4 regions of the Paenibacillus phoenicis genome follow, and region 4 is predicted to be linked to each of the others. Evidence: predicted binding sites of a transcription regulator. Region 4 holds the regulator's gene; each other region holds the start of a gene.
The links. The regulator Rex, encoded in region 4, represses fermentation and respiration genes when NADH is low (regulators of the CRP and FNR family bind a similar motif). The targets are predictions, from matches to a motif close to TTGTGAAATATTTCACAA.
Positions count from the first base shown of each region.

Region 1: the regulator Rex is predicted to act here: its motif matches at 968-985, upstream of U9M73_RS15930 (formate/nitrite transporter family protein).
Region 2: the regulator Rex is predicted to act here: its motif matches at 1,871-1,888, upstream of U9M73_RS16170 (DUF1641 domain-containing protein).
Region 3: the regulator Rex is predicted to act here: its motif matches at 1,266-1,283, upstream of adhE (bifunctional acetaldehyde-CoA/alcohol dehydrogenase).

Region 1 is NZ_JAYERP010000001.1:3,357,345-3,360,730, forward strand. Features, by position in the region: gene U9M73_RS15930 (formate/nitrite transporter family protein) at 22-855, opposite strand; gene U9M73_RS22220 (hypothetical protein) at 1,069-1,260, opposite strand; gene U9M73_RS15935 (FAD-dependent oxidoreductase) at 1,270-2,631, opposite strand; gene U9M73_RS15940 (hypothetical protein) at 3,067-3,386, opposite strand, start outside.
Region 2 is NZ_JAYERP010000001.1:3,404,132-3,407,517, forward strand. Features, by position in the region: gene gdhA (NADP-specific glutamate dehydrogenase) at 1-67, shown strand, start outside; gene U9M73_RS16165 (NAD(P)/FAD-dependent oxidoreductase) at 140-1,318, opposite strand; gene U9M73_RS16170 (DUF1641 domain-containing protein) at 1,334-1,774, opposite strand; gene gltC (glutamate biosynthesis transcriptional regulator GltC) at 1,994-2,893, opposite strand.
Region 3 is NZ_JAYERP010000001.1:1,795,457-1,798,842, reverse strand. Features, by position in the region: gene U9M73_RS08530 (Crp/Fnr family transcriptional regulator) at 283-999, opposite strand; gene adhE (bifunctional acetaldehyde-CoA/alcohol dehydrogenase) at 1,436-3,386, shown strand, end outside.
Region 4 is NZ_JAYERP010000001.1:1,602,509-1,605,894, reverse strand. Features, by position in the region: gene dinG (ATP-dependent DNA helicase DinG) at 1-1,049, shown strand, start outside; gene U9M73_RS07530 (redox-sensing transcriptional repressor Rex) at 1,090-1,734, shown strand; gene U9M73_RS07525 (amidohydrolase) at 1,731-3,029, shown strand; gene U9M73_RS07520 (cell wall elongation regulator TseB-like domain-containing protein) at 3,090-3,386, shown strand, end outside.

The sequences.
Region 1 (3,386 bases), 1.8 Mb from region 4:
GCCCAGCCCAACCAAACCGGTTTATCCGTGTTCTCTCGCCGCTACAGATGACGTAGCCAACTCAGTAACCTGTGCGTCTTTGGACCCTTTATCCTTCAGAAAAGCAGTCCAATACGCCGAAGCCACGAAGATGGCCCCGCCGGTCAAATTCCCCAGCCATACCGGCACAAAGTTACCCAAGTATTCGCCCCAGGAGTAATACCCTTCAAAGATCGCTGCGGGAATCAGGAACATATTCGCAACAACGTGCTGGAAGCCGATCGCGACAAAGGCCATCGTTGGGAACCAGATGCCCAAGATTTTACCGCTCATATTGTCTGCACCATAAGACAGCCAAACCGCCAAAGCAACCAGCCAGTTGCAGCCGATCCCGGACACAAACGCTTGCAGGAAGCTGTCGTCCAGCTTATGACCGGCCATATCGACCAGCTTCTCAAGATAAGGTCCGCTGGCTGTTAAGCCAACCACATGCCCGAAAAAATAAGCAACGAACAAAGCGCCAACGAAATTGCTCAAAGTGATGAGGACGAGATTTTTGCACACGTCACCAGTGGAAATCCGCCCCGCCATCCGTGCTAACGGCACAGCCATCATATTGCCGGTCAACAGCTCACCGCCCGCCAGCAGCACGAGGATCAGCCCGATCGGGAAAACCGCAGCCCCAATGAAATTGGCGATACTGCCCCATTCCGCCGGAGCGCTGCTGATCACGCGAATATCAAGAAGGAAGCCAAGCGCGATAAACGCCCCGCCCAAAAAACCAAGAATCAATACGGTAAGCAGCGGATAATGTGCTTTTTTGACGCCATATTCCACGGATACTTCGGCAATTTGCGCAGGTTTTGAATAAGCCATGATCCTGTCTCCTTTATATGTCACTTCTAAACGACACTTCACAGGTCATTCGTCGTTATTAAGACGTGTTTATTGTAGCGTGCGAGTCTACCTCGAAAAAATAACATAGATCACGTTAACGTTTTCACAAAGCCGGTGTTGCATCATGAACACAAAAGACCCCTTCCGGAGCAATCCCGGAAAGGGTCTTTAACCTACACGTTAACCGTGCATTTACTTGGATGGTGCGGCGATCCCGTCCAATATTAACTGCCATACGGCATCGAAATCTGCATCAATCCCTTCATTCGTCCATTGGCGGAAGTGCGCAGGATGATGAAAGTGCAGGAACGCCAGAAAGATGGCTCTTGCGGCTTCCTTTGGCTCCAGCGCTTTGAATTCTCCCGCACGAATGAACTCGCTGATATTTTTTTCTTAGGCGTGAACAGTTTCCCGCTTCGGAACTTCCGGCAGCACCTCTAAGCCTGCGCTGTTCAAGAAATTCCACGGCTTGTTGTAATGAGGTTGGAAGAAGAAATCAACGAAAGCGAGCTCTTCCATTTTCATTCCGTTTTGGATGCATACCGAAATCGTGTTGATCGACTGAGTCAGATCCACCTTCGACATGATTTGTGCACCCAGGATCCGGCGAGTATTTTTCTCATAGACCACCTTCAGCATGACCGGCTCATGGGTTGGCATAAATTCCGGTCGGTAGTTGTCGGTGATGAGTACCGCCTCTGCATCCAAACCGGCGTCCTTGGCCGCTGCTAAAGTTAAACCGGTCCCGGCGATGTTATCCTCGTAAATTTTAATCCCCGAAGTGCCTTGGGTACCCATATACTTCACGGTTGGCGCAACCAAATTTCGCGCTACCAACGTCCCCATGCGAACGGCGTTGGTTGCCAGCGGGATATAGGCATGCTTGCCTGTCGGGTTATAGAAGACGGCGCAGCTGTCGCCTGCCGCATACACATCCGGCTTCGAGGTGCGCATATATTCGTCCACAATGATCGCGCCGTTGTCCAGCATGTCGACCTGACCTTTTAACAGCTCCGTGTTAGGACGGAACCCAATGCACATGATCACCAGGTCTGCAGCGTATGTGCCTTTATCGGTGATGACTTTCGTTACTTTGCCGTTCTCGCCTTCAAAGCGCGTGACCTTTTGGCCTAAAGCCAGCTCGATGCCGTGTTCGCGGAGCGATTGTTCGATCTTGTCCGTGTACTCCGGATCGAGGTATTTGCTCAAAATACGGTCCTCCGCATCGATCAACGTAACTTGCTTCCCATTAAGCTGGAACGCTTCAACCAGCTCCACGCCGATGTAGCCTGCGCCGACAACAACGATATGTTTGGCTTGCTGCGCTTTTTCGATGATGGTGTTGGAGTGGTTATAGTTCTTCGAAAGCAAAATATTCTCCAGATCACTGCCCTCAAATTTCGGTACGATCGGCCACGACCCCGTCGTGACAATCAGCTTGTCGAAGCGATCTTCAAACACTTCGCCCGTCTCCAGGTTCCGGGCTTGAAGGACTTTCGCATCCGTATCTACCGATACGACTTCGTGCCGCATCTTTGTATTTACACCCAGCTCAGCCAATTGCTGCGGCGAGGAATAGAACAGCCCCTGAGGATCCTTAACCATCCCTCCGACATAAAGAGCGATGCCGCACGACAAGAACGAGATATTGTCGTTCCGTTCATATACGGTAATTTCCGCATCCGGGTAAAGTTTGGCCGTATTAACGATCGCCGCCGTGCCTGCATGGGTACATCCGATAACTGCTACTTTCATGATTTCTTCCTCCTCCATAATCAATACCTGTTTGATTGTGTATAGCTAATTTCTTAACTTGTGAAAATCGTCACTTATAAAACTCGAGTTGTTGTGAAATATTTCACTTCATGGTTCTTATTATAGTGTGACTTTTTTCACATTGCAAGAGGGAAAAGAAAGTAAAATTTCTCAATTTAAAATATCCGAAAGGCCCCTATGGCTCCTTCTCGCGCGCCTCTTTGCACGATTATCCCTTTGGTTCAGAATTGGGGAACCCTTATCAGACTTCCCTTCGATTTGGGATATTAAGCTGGAAGGTTGAGGGATCGGAAAAAAGAAAAGCACTTAGACAACTCCTGAAGCCTCTTCAGGATCGCCAAGTGCTCGTTATTCATATTGCGTATGTAGAAACCAACAACCGCGCGCATCCTTACCCCTGCGATAGCCGTCTCTTTATTGCGCTTGAGCCGCAGCAAGCTGCTGACGGATCTCGGCGTATTTGGCCTCCCGCTCCGGCTTGGTGAGCTTGGGACATCCGTAACAGTAGCCATGGCCGGTGTCCGTCCGATAGGCTAAGCAACAAGTTGGTTTCATCGGCGATTTCTCGCCTGGCCGATAAGGATCATCCAGCAACACTTCCTTGATCCGATACGGATTGCGCTTTAGGCCAAATACCTCGGCTGGCAGCTCCTTCACGAACTCGTACTCCTCCAGAAGCCGAGAACGCAAGGTTTCCTCCTCCAGACGCCCGGCGATGGCATGGACGTAATATT
Region 2 (3,386 bases), 1.8 Mb from region 4:
TGTCGGCTCCAACATTGCCGGCTTCCTGAAAGTCGCTGACGCAATGATCGCTCACGGGGTTGTATAAAGAGCATAACGTAAAAAAAAGAGTCGCCCAGAGGATTCATCCTCTTGGGCGACGCTTTGTATTTAAGGAGCTTTAGTAAGCCAATGCATCCAGCGCTTTGATGTGGGACAGATAGCGGATGTTACTTGCTTCCTTCATCAACGTAGCTGGCAACCCGCGCAACTGGGTATTGCTTGCCCCGATGGTCGCTACAGCGTCTTTGCGTCCGAGCGAAGCCAGCGTACCGGAGTTGATCGGGCTGAATGCGTTCATCGTCTTGCCGTTGAGATACGCAAACAGATTGTAACCGATCAGCTCGCCCATTTGCCAAGCGATTTGCGCTGTCGGCGGGTAAGGACGACCGTCCGGACCCATAAATACGGCGCTGTCACCCGCAACGAATACGTCCGGATGGGAGACGGACTGCAGGAATTCATTCACCGAAGCACGGCCGCGGTTCACTTCCAGTCCCGATTCGCCAACCAGCGGATTGCCTTGCACGCCGCCCGTCCAAACGAAGGTGTTGGCCACGATCTTTTGCCCATCCTTGAGATCGATCGTGTTGCCTTCCACATTGGTCACCGGCAAGCCGGTCAAGAACTTCACGCCGCGTTTCTCGAGGCTGGCTGTGGCGCGCTCGATCAACTCGTCCGGCAGCACCGGCAAGATCTTAGGTCCAGCTTCCACGAGCATGAGCTTGATCTCGCTTTGAGGTACGCCGTATTTCTTCGTCAGTTCCGGCAGCTTATCCGCGATTTCGCCAACCAGCTCGACGCCAGTCAATCCGCCGCCGCCGATCACGATCGTAGCATCGGCTTCGTTGCCGCTTGCCGCATATTCGCGAATACGCGATTCGATATGCGCATAAATCCGTTTGGCATCGTCCGCCGATTTCAGCACCATGCTGTGCTTCTCCAAGCCCGGGATGCCGAAATACGCAGTAATGCTGCCCAGACCAACCACAAGGGCGTCATAAGACAACACAGTACCGTCGGAGAGCTTAACTTCTTTTTTGTCGACAGAAAAACTCTCAACCTTAGCGATACGCAAATCGATGTCTTTGCCTTTAAACAGCTTATCGAGCGGCAAGGACACCGCGCGTTCGGAAATGCTGCCTGCGGCAAGGCGATGCAGCTCCGTAATGATTTGATGCGTCGGATATTGGTTCACCACCGTGATCCGCGCCTGCGATTTATCCATAAACTTACGGGCCGACAATGCGCTGAGTACGCCGCCATAGCCGGCGCCCAAAATTAAAATATGTTTTGACATAATCGTATTCCTCCGTTAGTTTTGTTGGCGGTCCCGTTCACCGGACACTTGAAGATACGCGTTAACGAACCGGAGCAGCTTTTGCGTTTGCGGGTCCTTCAGCATCTTCATCAACCCAAACACGCCAATGACTTCTTGGCTGTCCTCGGCACGATCCTTCGCTTCGATGACGTTAGCCGCCAAATGCTTCACCTTGCCAACAACTGGCCCGGCAATTTCCGAAATTGCGCCTACCGTGTCATTCTTCAGAATTTCATCCGTCGCCACCGCTTTGGCAAAATCATACGTTTTCGTCAAAACTCCAACGAGCTCATTTAATTTGGGAAGCTGCTCAACCAGAGCGGTCAGCGATTGCTGCACCTCCGGCTTCAAGAGCTGCTCCAGGAGCTCCTGCTGCCCACTTGCGGTACCAGCTACGGATTGCTCCGTTTTTGTTTCTGTAACTGTCTCTGACATATTCGATTCTCCTTTGCGATAATCTGAGGATTCGCTAGCCGAACTTCTGTTCAAGCATAGTGTTCCTCCTTTGGATGCCTATAACCCATTTTAAGTTAGTGAAAATTTGCACATCTTAAACCTGAACAATCCGAATAAATTGTAACACATTTTCAAGAAAAAAGGACCGTGCAAGTGACAAAATTCACGGCCCTTATCGATATCATTTTTCGATGAATCCTAATTTCCGCATGACAACGGCAGGTTCTCTTTCAAAAAATCATAAAACAGCTTTTCCGTCGGCGCGAGCTCGCGATTCGCCGGAATGATCACCCCAACGTCCCGGGTGACCTGAGGCTCCATCATCGGCAGCGACACGATCGTGGAAGGAATATGCTCGCCGAGCGCAATCTCCGGAAGCAACGTCAACCCCAGCCCGGCGGACACCAGCCCCTTAATCGCGTCCAGATCATCCCCTTCAAACGACACCTTTGGTTGAAATCCGATTTTGTCGCAGGCGTCCACCACGATTTCCCGCAGAACAAAGCCTTTCGGGAATAATACGAATACATCCTCCCGCAGTTCGTCCAGCCCCACGGATTCACGGTCAGCCAAGCGATGTCCGGCAGGCAACAGCACCTTGAACTTTTCGCGGAATAACATTTCCCCTGTGACTTGGGGTTCCCCTTGGGGCACCGGACCAATCATGGCCAGATTCATCAAGCCGCCGCCGACCCAGTCCAGCAGCTCCCGATACGACCCATGCTGCAGTTGAAAATGCACCTCCGGATACCGGCGCCGAAACGCCGACACCACCGTCGGCACCAGGTTGGCCGCCAGACTGCTCGGGAAACCGATGCGGACCGTCCCGCGCTCCGGATCCAGATACTCGTTAATTTCCTGTCGCGCCTGCTCAAGGACCTTCATCATTTGCTCCATATGCTGCAGGAACTGCCGGCCGATGGGTGTCAGCTTCACCTTCCGGCCTTCATGGACAAACAGATCGACGCCCAGCTCTGCCTCCAGCTTAAAGATTTGCCGACTGACCGCCGACTGCGACACATGCAGCGCATACGACGCTTCCGTCACATGCTCCAGCTTGGCCGCCTCAATAAAGTATTGGATTTGTCTGAGCTCCATCCCCTCACCCCGTTAGCTGCATTTTTCAGGCTATACCCGATTGGGATTGACCAAACCCAAACTCTTATAGCTTACACCTCATGTAAATATATTAAGAACCATTATATCGGCTCCCTTGTGAAAACGGAAGCAGAAAAGGCTATTTATTGAGTAATATAACTAGTCCCTTCCTATAGTGGTTATAGTGGTGCCCGAAACGGGGGCTGATGAGACAAGCGGGGCGACAGACGGGCAAAGTGAAGTTGCAGTTACGCAAAGTGAGGCGCTGACAGTAAAGCGAAGCCGCTGATGAGCAAGGTAGGGCCGCATGAGCTGCAGACGAATAAAGTGCGGTGACAAACAACCTAAGTAAAGGCACCAAAACGACCCATGCGAGACACCACGACGCCCCAAGCCAGACTACAAAAACTCCCCAAACACCTCAGACGTTCCAACCAAGGATGCAGGCGACTGAAGTGAAGCGCAAACGCCCTCTAAACGACCCTCCAAATGT
Region 3 (3,386 bases), 190 kb from region 4:
AGCGCGGTGATCGGAAGGTCGCCGCGCTATTTTTGAAGCATGAGGCAAGTTTGATTTGGGGGCGGTGCGGTATTCGTCGCAATGGCATATTGGTTCATTTCCCCCATGCGCAAGAAAGCATAGGGCTCATAACCACATATGTATCCCCCAACCTCATTGGGTAGCGAAGAGGATTGGGGGATTTTTTTACGCGATGGGAAGAAAGCAAAAAAACCGCCCTCCAATCATGGGACGGTTCAATACACCGGAACTAACGCCGAATATGGGGGGAGTACTAGGCGGTTAAATGCGGCAGATTTCGTTCGGGCACAGCTCGCAGTGGCAAATATCTTGCAGCATGACCAGATCTTTGATCACGATCATCCCGTTCTCATAGTCCAGCGCATCCTTCTTGCGCAGGTCGCTCAGCATCCGGTTGACGCTTTCGCGCGTTGCCCCGATCATGTTGGACAAGTCAGTATGGGTGATCTTCTTATTGATCAGAATGGCGTCTCCGTGCGGCTCACCGTACGTATTGCTCAAGCGAATCAAGGTCGAGCACAAAGCGCCCGGTTTGCCGTACATCATCAGATCGCGGAATTTGGTTTGCGTCAAACGGTGATGGATGCCCATCCATTTCATGAAATCGATGGCGAAATCGCAATGCTGACAGATCATGATTTCCAGGTCCTTCTGCTCGATAATGCCGATTTCACAGTCTTCGATGACTTCGGCGGTAAAGCTATGCTTCGAGCTGAAGAACGGATCGGCTTGCCCAACCATATCGCCGACACCATACATGTAGAGGATCAATTCTTTGCCCTCATCCGTCGATTTCGTCAACTTCACACGGCCGCGCTTGATGTAGAACAGTTTATCGGAATAGTCACCTTCCCAGAACAAATGTGTCCCCTCGGGATAAGATTTGTCTTTCATCGTAACGAGAAGGCGATTGAAGTTTTGCTCTGAAAAACAGCTCGTATTGCCGCGGGGCAGGGTGGCATTAACAATTTCACTCATCATCGATTTCCCCTTTGTGCTCCAAATTTTTCTGAAAATTTTAAATTAATTATAACCCGTTTTTTTTAGTTTTTGGGGGCTGTAAAGCCCGAAAAAGTGAACATTGTGAGAAATTTCACTATGTCGAACAGTACGTTCTCGCTAAAAACGGTGCAAAATAATAAACTGGCGATCGGTAAGTATTTAAAGGTGATACTATGTACACAATGTAAAGTATATATGAAAAACTTATCGTGACAAGTGAAAACTTTCAACTTTTTTAAAGTATGTGAAAAATTTCACTATACAAAATCAAAAGCCTGTGCTATGATCAAGACATAAAGAGAAGCGCACAAGCTTCATAAGGATTCGCTTGCAAGTGAATTTTTTCACAAATAAGATTTAGGACCACCATCTGCAAGCAATCCCTAAATCAAAATTTAGGAGGATGAGAGAGATGGCTGTTAAAAACGAAGTAGCTGCTAAGGCTCAGCCAACCGCGCAAGAGTATATTCAAACGTTGATCGACAAAGCCAAGAAAGCTTCCGAAGCATTCATGAGCATGGATCAGGAGCAGATCGATAAGATCGTGCAAGCGATGGCTTTGGCTGGGCTCGACAAGCATATGCATCTGGCGAAAATGGCGATCGAGGAAACGGGACGCGGCGTATACGAAGATAAAATCATCAAGAACATGTTTGCAACCGAGTATATCTGGAACAGCATTAAGTACCAAAAAACAGTAGGCGTCATCGAAGACAATCCTTACGAGAGCTTCCAAAAAATCGCCGAGCCGGTTGGGATCATCATGGGGATTACCCCGGTCACGAACCCAACGTCGACCACCATCTTTAAATCTCTGATCGCCATCAAAACTCGCAACCCGATCATCTTCGGCTTCCATCCATCCGCGCAAGCCTGCAGCACGGAAGCCGCTAAAATATTGCTTGAAGCCGCTGTTAAACACGGGGCACCTGCGGACTGTATCCAATGGATCGAAAATCCATCCATGGACCGCACGAACGCGCTGATGAATCACCCGGATGTCGCTTGCATTCTGGCTACCGGCGGTTCCGCGATGGTTAAAGCAGCTTATAGCTGCGGTAAGCCGGCCCTCGGCGTAGGCCCTGGTAACGTTCCTTGCTTCATTGAGAAGAGCGCCGATCTGGATCAAGCGGTCAACGACCTGATCCTGTCTAAAACGTTTGACAACGGTATGATTTGCGCATCCGAGCAAGCGGTGATTATCGAAGAACCGATCTTCGACCAAGTGAAGAAGAAAATGATCGCCAACGGCTGCTATTTTGTAAATAAAGAAGAAGCTGCCAAGCTGACCGCAGGAGCCATCAACGCGGAGAAATGTGCGGTGAACCCTGCGATCGTTGGTCAATCGGCCGTAAAAATCGCGGAAATGTGCGGCATCGACGTCCCGGCCGGAACGAAAATTCTCGTTGCCGAGATCGAAGGCGTTGGTCCGAAATTCCCATTGTCCGCAGAGAAGTTGAGTCCTGTACTTGCTTGCTACAAAGTGAAGAATGCAGAGGAAGGCATTAAACGTGCGCTGGAAGTTGTGCAATTCGGCGGCATGGGTCACTCCTCGGTAATCCACTCGAACAATGAGGAAGTGATTCAACAATTCTCCGATCGGATGCCAACTTGCCGGATCCTGGTGAACCAACCTTCTTCGCAAGGCGGTATCGGCGACATCTACAACACAAACCTGCCGTCGCTGACGCTGGGCTGCGGATCGTACGGACGCAACTCGACTTCGTCGAACGTCACGGCCGTGAATCTGATCAACGTGAAAAGGGTGAATCATCGTACCGTGAACATGCAATGGTTTAAAGTGCCTAGCAAAATTTACTTCGAGAAAAACTCGACGCAATACTTGGCGAAGATGCCGGACATCTCCCGCGTCATGATCGTTACTGACCCGATGATGGTGAAGCTCGGCTACGTGGAAAGAGTCGAACATTTCCTGCGTCAACGCCAAACGCCGGTAGCCATCGAAGTGTTCTCGGACGTTGAACCGGATCCATCGACCACGACCGTACAACGCGGTACTGAGCTGATGGCGAAGTTCCAACCGGACTGCATTATCGCCCTGGGCGGCGGTTCGCCGATGGACGCGGCGAAAGGCATGTGGCTGTTCTATGAATATCCGGATACCGACTTCCACAATCTGAAGCAAAAATTCATGGATATCCGCAAACGGATCTACAAATATCCGCGTCTTGGCCAAAAAGCGAAATTCGTGGCCATTCCAACGACATCGGGTACCGGTTCCGAAGTTACCTCGTTCTCGGTTATTACCGATAAAATCAACGGCAACACGAAATACCCGTTGGCGGATTACGAGCTGACGCCGGACGTTGCGATCATTGACCCTGAGTTCGTCTACAGCTTGC
Region 4 (3,386 bases):
AGCGCCTCCTGTCCGAAATCCGAGAAGAGCAGGACGATTATGCAGCGGAGAGCCTGATCACCGATATCAGCGGCTTGTTTAAAGATTTAGCCGGGGAACGGGAAGCGCTGCGCTTCTTCATGAAGCTGGAGAGCGAGGACACCGTCTATTGGATGGAGGCGAACGGGAACTTCCGTAGCCGGTCGCTCCAAATGTATGCGGTGCCGATTGACGTCAGCGCTCAATTGAAGCAATTTTTCTTCGACCGGAAGAAGAGCGTCGTAATGACGTCCGCGACTTTATCGGTGGATAAATCGTTCCAATATATGATCGAGCAGCTTGGCTTGACTGAGGCGGCGGAAGAGGATCGGTTGATCACAGCGATGCTGCCCTCGCCGTTTAACTACCGCGATCAGGCGTTGCTGGTGATCCCGCGCGATTTTCCAAGTGTGAAGGGCAGCGTGGGGGATGACCATTTCATTCATACGCTGGTGCAATCGCTGGCGGATGCCGCGGTGGCGACGCAAGGTCGCATGCTGGTGCTGTTTACATCCTATCGGATGCTCAGGCAGGTGTATGACCCGCTGAAGGAACTGCTCGCAGCGGAGGGAATCACGGTGATCGGACAAGGGATGGACAGCGGCAGCCGCACCAAGCTGACCCGGCGGTTCCAAGGGAACAGCGCATCGGTGCTGCTCGGGACAAGCAGCTTTTGGGAAGGGGTGGATATTCCTGGCGAGGCGCTGACCAGTTTAGCGATCGTACGCTTGCCGTTCCAGCCGCCAAACCACCCGCTGATGGAAGCGAAGAGCGAACGCCTGCAGCGGGAGAAGAAGAATCCATTCATGAAACTGTCCGTCCCGCAAGCGGTTATCCGCTTTAAGCAAGGATTCGGACGACTTGTCCGCTCGTCGCAGGACCGCGGCATCGTGATCGTTTATGATACCCGGATCCTGGAATCTTATTATGGAAAATATTTCTTATACTCTTTGCCCGGACCGAAGATGGAGCATATGCCATTAACTCAGATGGTTCCGCGCATCTCGGAATGGTTAAATCCCGAAGCCTAAGCCGCTTCATAGATCGCATTGAAGAATAGGGGGAACAAGCATGAAGTCAGATAAAATTTCGGACGCTGTCGTCCGCAGACTGCCGGTTTACCTGCGTTTCTTAAATGAACTCAGCCGACGGGAGGTGCCAACGGTGTCCTCCCAGGAGCTCGGACAGAAGCTGGATCTCAATCCGGCGCAAATCCGTAAGGATTTGGCTTATTTCGGCGATTTTGGCCGGAAGGGGATCGGCTACGATGTCGCTTATTTGATTGAAAAAATTCAACAAATTCTCAATCTGGACCAACAGATTAACGTCGCGCTGGTGGGTGCCGGGAATCTGGGGCAAGCCCTTTCGAATTATAATGCGTATTTGAAGGATAATATGAAGATTGTTGCGGTGTTCGACGCTTCACCGGCTAAGATCGGCAAGCAGATCAACAACATCACGATTCAGCCGATCGAAGAGCTGGCGGAAACCGTCCGGGCGAAAAATATCCGCATCGGCATCATCACCGTGCCGGATACGGAGGCGCAACGCGTAGCGGATGAGCTGGTTGCCGCCGGAATCGGTGCGATTCTGAACTTCGCGCCAACGATTCTGAAGGTTCCGCCGGAAGTTCGGATCCATGCGGCTGACTTCACTACTGATTTGCTGAGCTTGGCTTACTACTTGGAAGACGGAAAGGAAACAAGCAACGTATGAGTCGTAAATGGTTAATTAAGAACGGGACGTTTGCCGTCTTAAATGCGGACCGTCCTGTAATTCACGGATATATGCTCGTTGAGGGCGATACGATCAGCTATATTGGCGAAGAGCGCCCGGAAGGCGTGGAAGGCGCCGAAACGTTGGACGGCAAAGGGTTGTTGTTCCTGCCGGGCCTGATCAATACCCATGGCCATGCGGCGATGTCGCTGCTGCGCGGCTATGGGGATGATATGGTGCTGCAAACCTGGCTGCAGGAGAAAATGTGGCCGATGGAAGCCAAATTTACTGCGGCGGATGTGTATGCCGGTACGGCGTTATCTGTGTTGGAAATGCTCAAGGGCGGGACGACGACGTTCCTGGATATGTACGATCACATGGACGAAGTGGCCAAAGTCGTGGAGGAATCGGGTATTCGCGCCGTGTTGATGCGCGGGGCCATCGGGTTGTGCTCCCCGGAAGAGCAAGATCAGAAGCTCAAAGAAGCGATCGCGTTTGCTCAGAACTGGCACGGCAAGGCAGAAGGCCGCATCACCACGATGATGTCGCCGCATGCACCATACACCTGCCCGCCAGCCTTTATCGAGAAATTTGTGCAAGCTGCCCATGATCTCGATTTGCCGATGCACACGCATATGTCGGAGACGCGCGCCGAGGTAGAGCAGAACGTTAACGATTACGGCGTCCGCCCGGTAGAACATTTGCTGAAGCTGGGGATGTTCTCCCGCCCGACCCTGCTTGCCCACGCTGTGCATTTGACGGACGAGGAAATCGACATCTTGGCAGCGCACGGCGTTACCATCTCGCATAACCCAGGCAGTAACCTGAAGCTGGCCAGCGGGGTCGCCCGCATACCAGAACTCCTGAAGAAGGGCGTAGTTGTATCGCTGGGTACCGACGGTCCGGCGAGCAATAATAACCTGGATATGCTGGAGGAGATTCGTTTGGCTGCGCTGATTCATAAAGGCGTATCCGGCGATCCAACGGCGGTTCCTGCGCTGGAAGCTCTGAAAATGGGGACGGAATACGGCGCGAAATCGGTCTTCTTGCAAAATACAGGCAAGCTGGCTGCTGGCATGAAGGCGGATATCATCGCCTTAAATACGGAGCAAGCCCATTTCCTGCCGAGAACGGATTATATCTCCCATACCGTTTATTCCGCTGGCGCCAAAGATGTAGAGCATGTCTGGGTCAACGGTAAGCAGGTAGTCAAGCACGGTGCTTGTCTGACACTGGATGAAGAACGCATCCGCTACGAGGCGCAAGCGGCGTTTGAGGGACTGTTGGCACGATAATGAGCGGCGCGCGGTTTCCTGAAGGAGGCTGCTTGCTTAGGAAGGGAAAGGAAGAGTAGCTTGAGAAAGCGAACGAAATGGATCCTGCTGTCCCTCGTGATTCTGTTGATCGTGCTCCTGGGTCTCCACCGGTTTTATCTATACATTCATGAGGATACGTGGAAAGCCGAAAGAGCCGCTATCCAGCAGGCGAAGCAGGAGACGGATCTCGTCCGGGGCGACAAGGTTTGGAAGTCGGTATGGGATGAAGTTACCTGGGTCGTGCAAGGGGAGGATGCATCCGGCCGCCAAATGATGGTCTGGCTAAGGGAAGGACATGATCCAGAGGTACGCTTGCTGTCCGATGGCAAGTCCGAG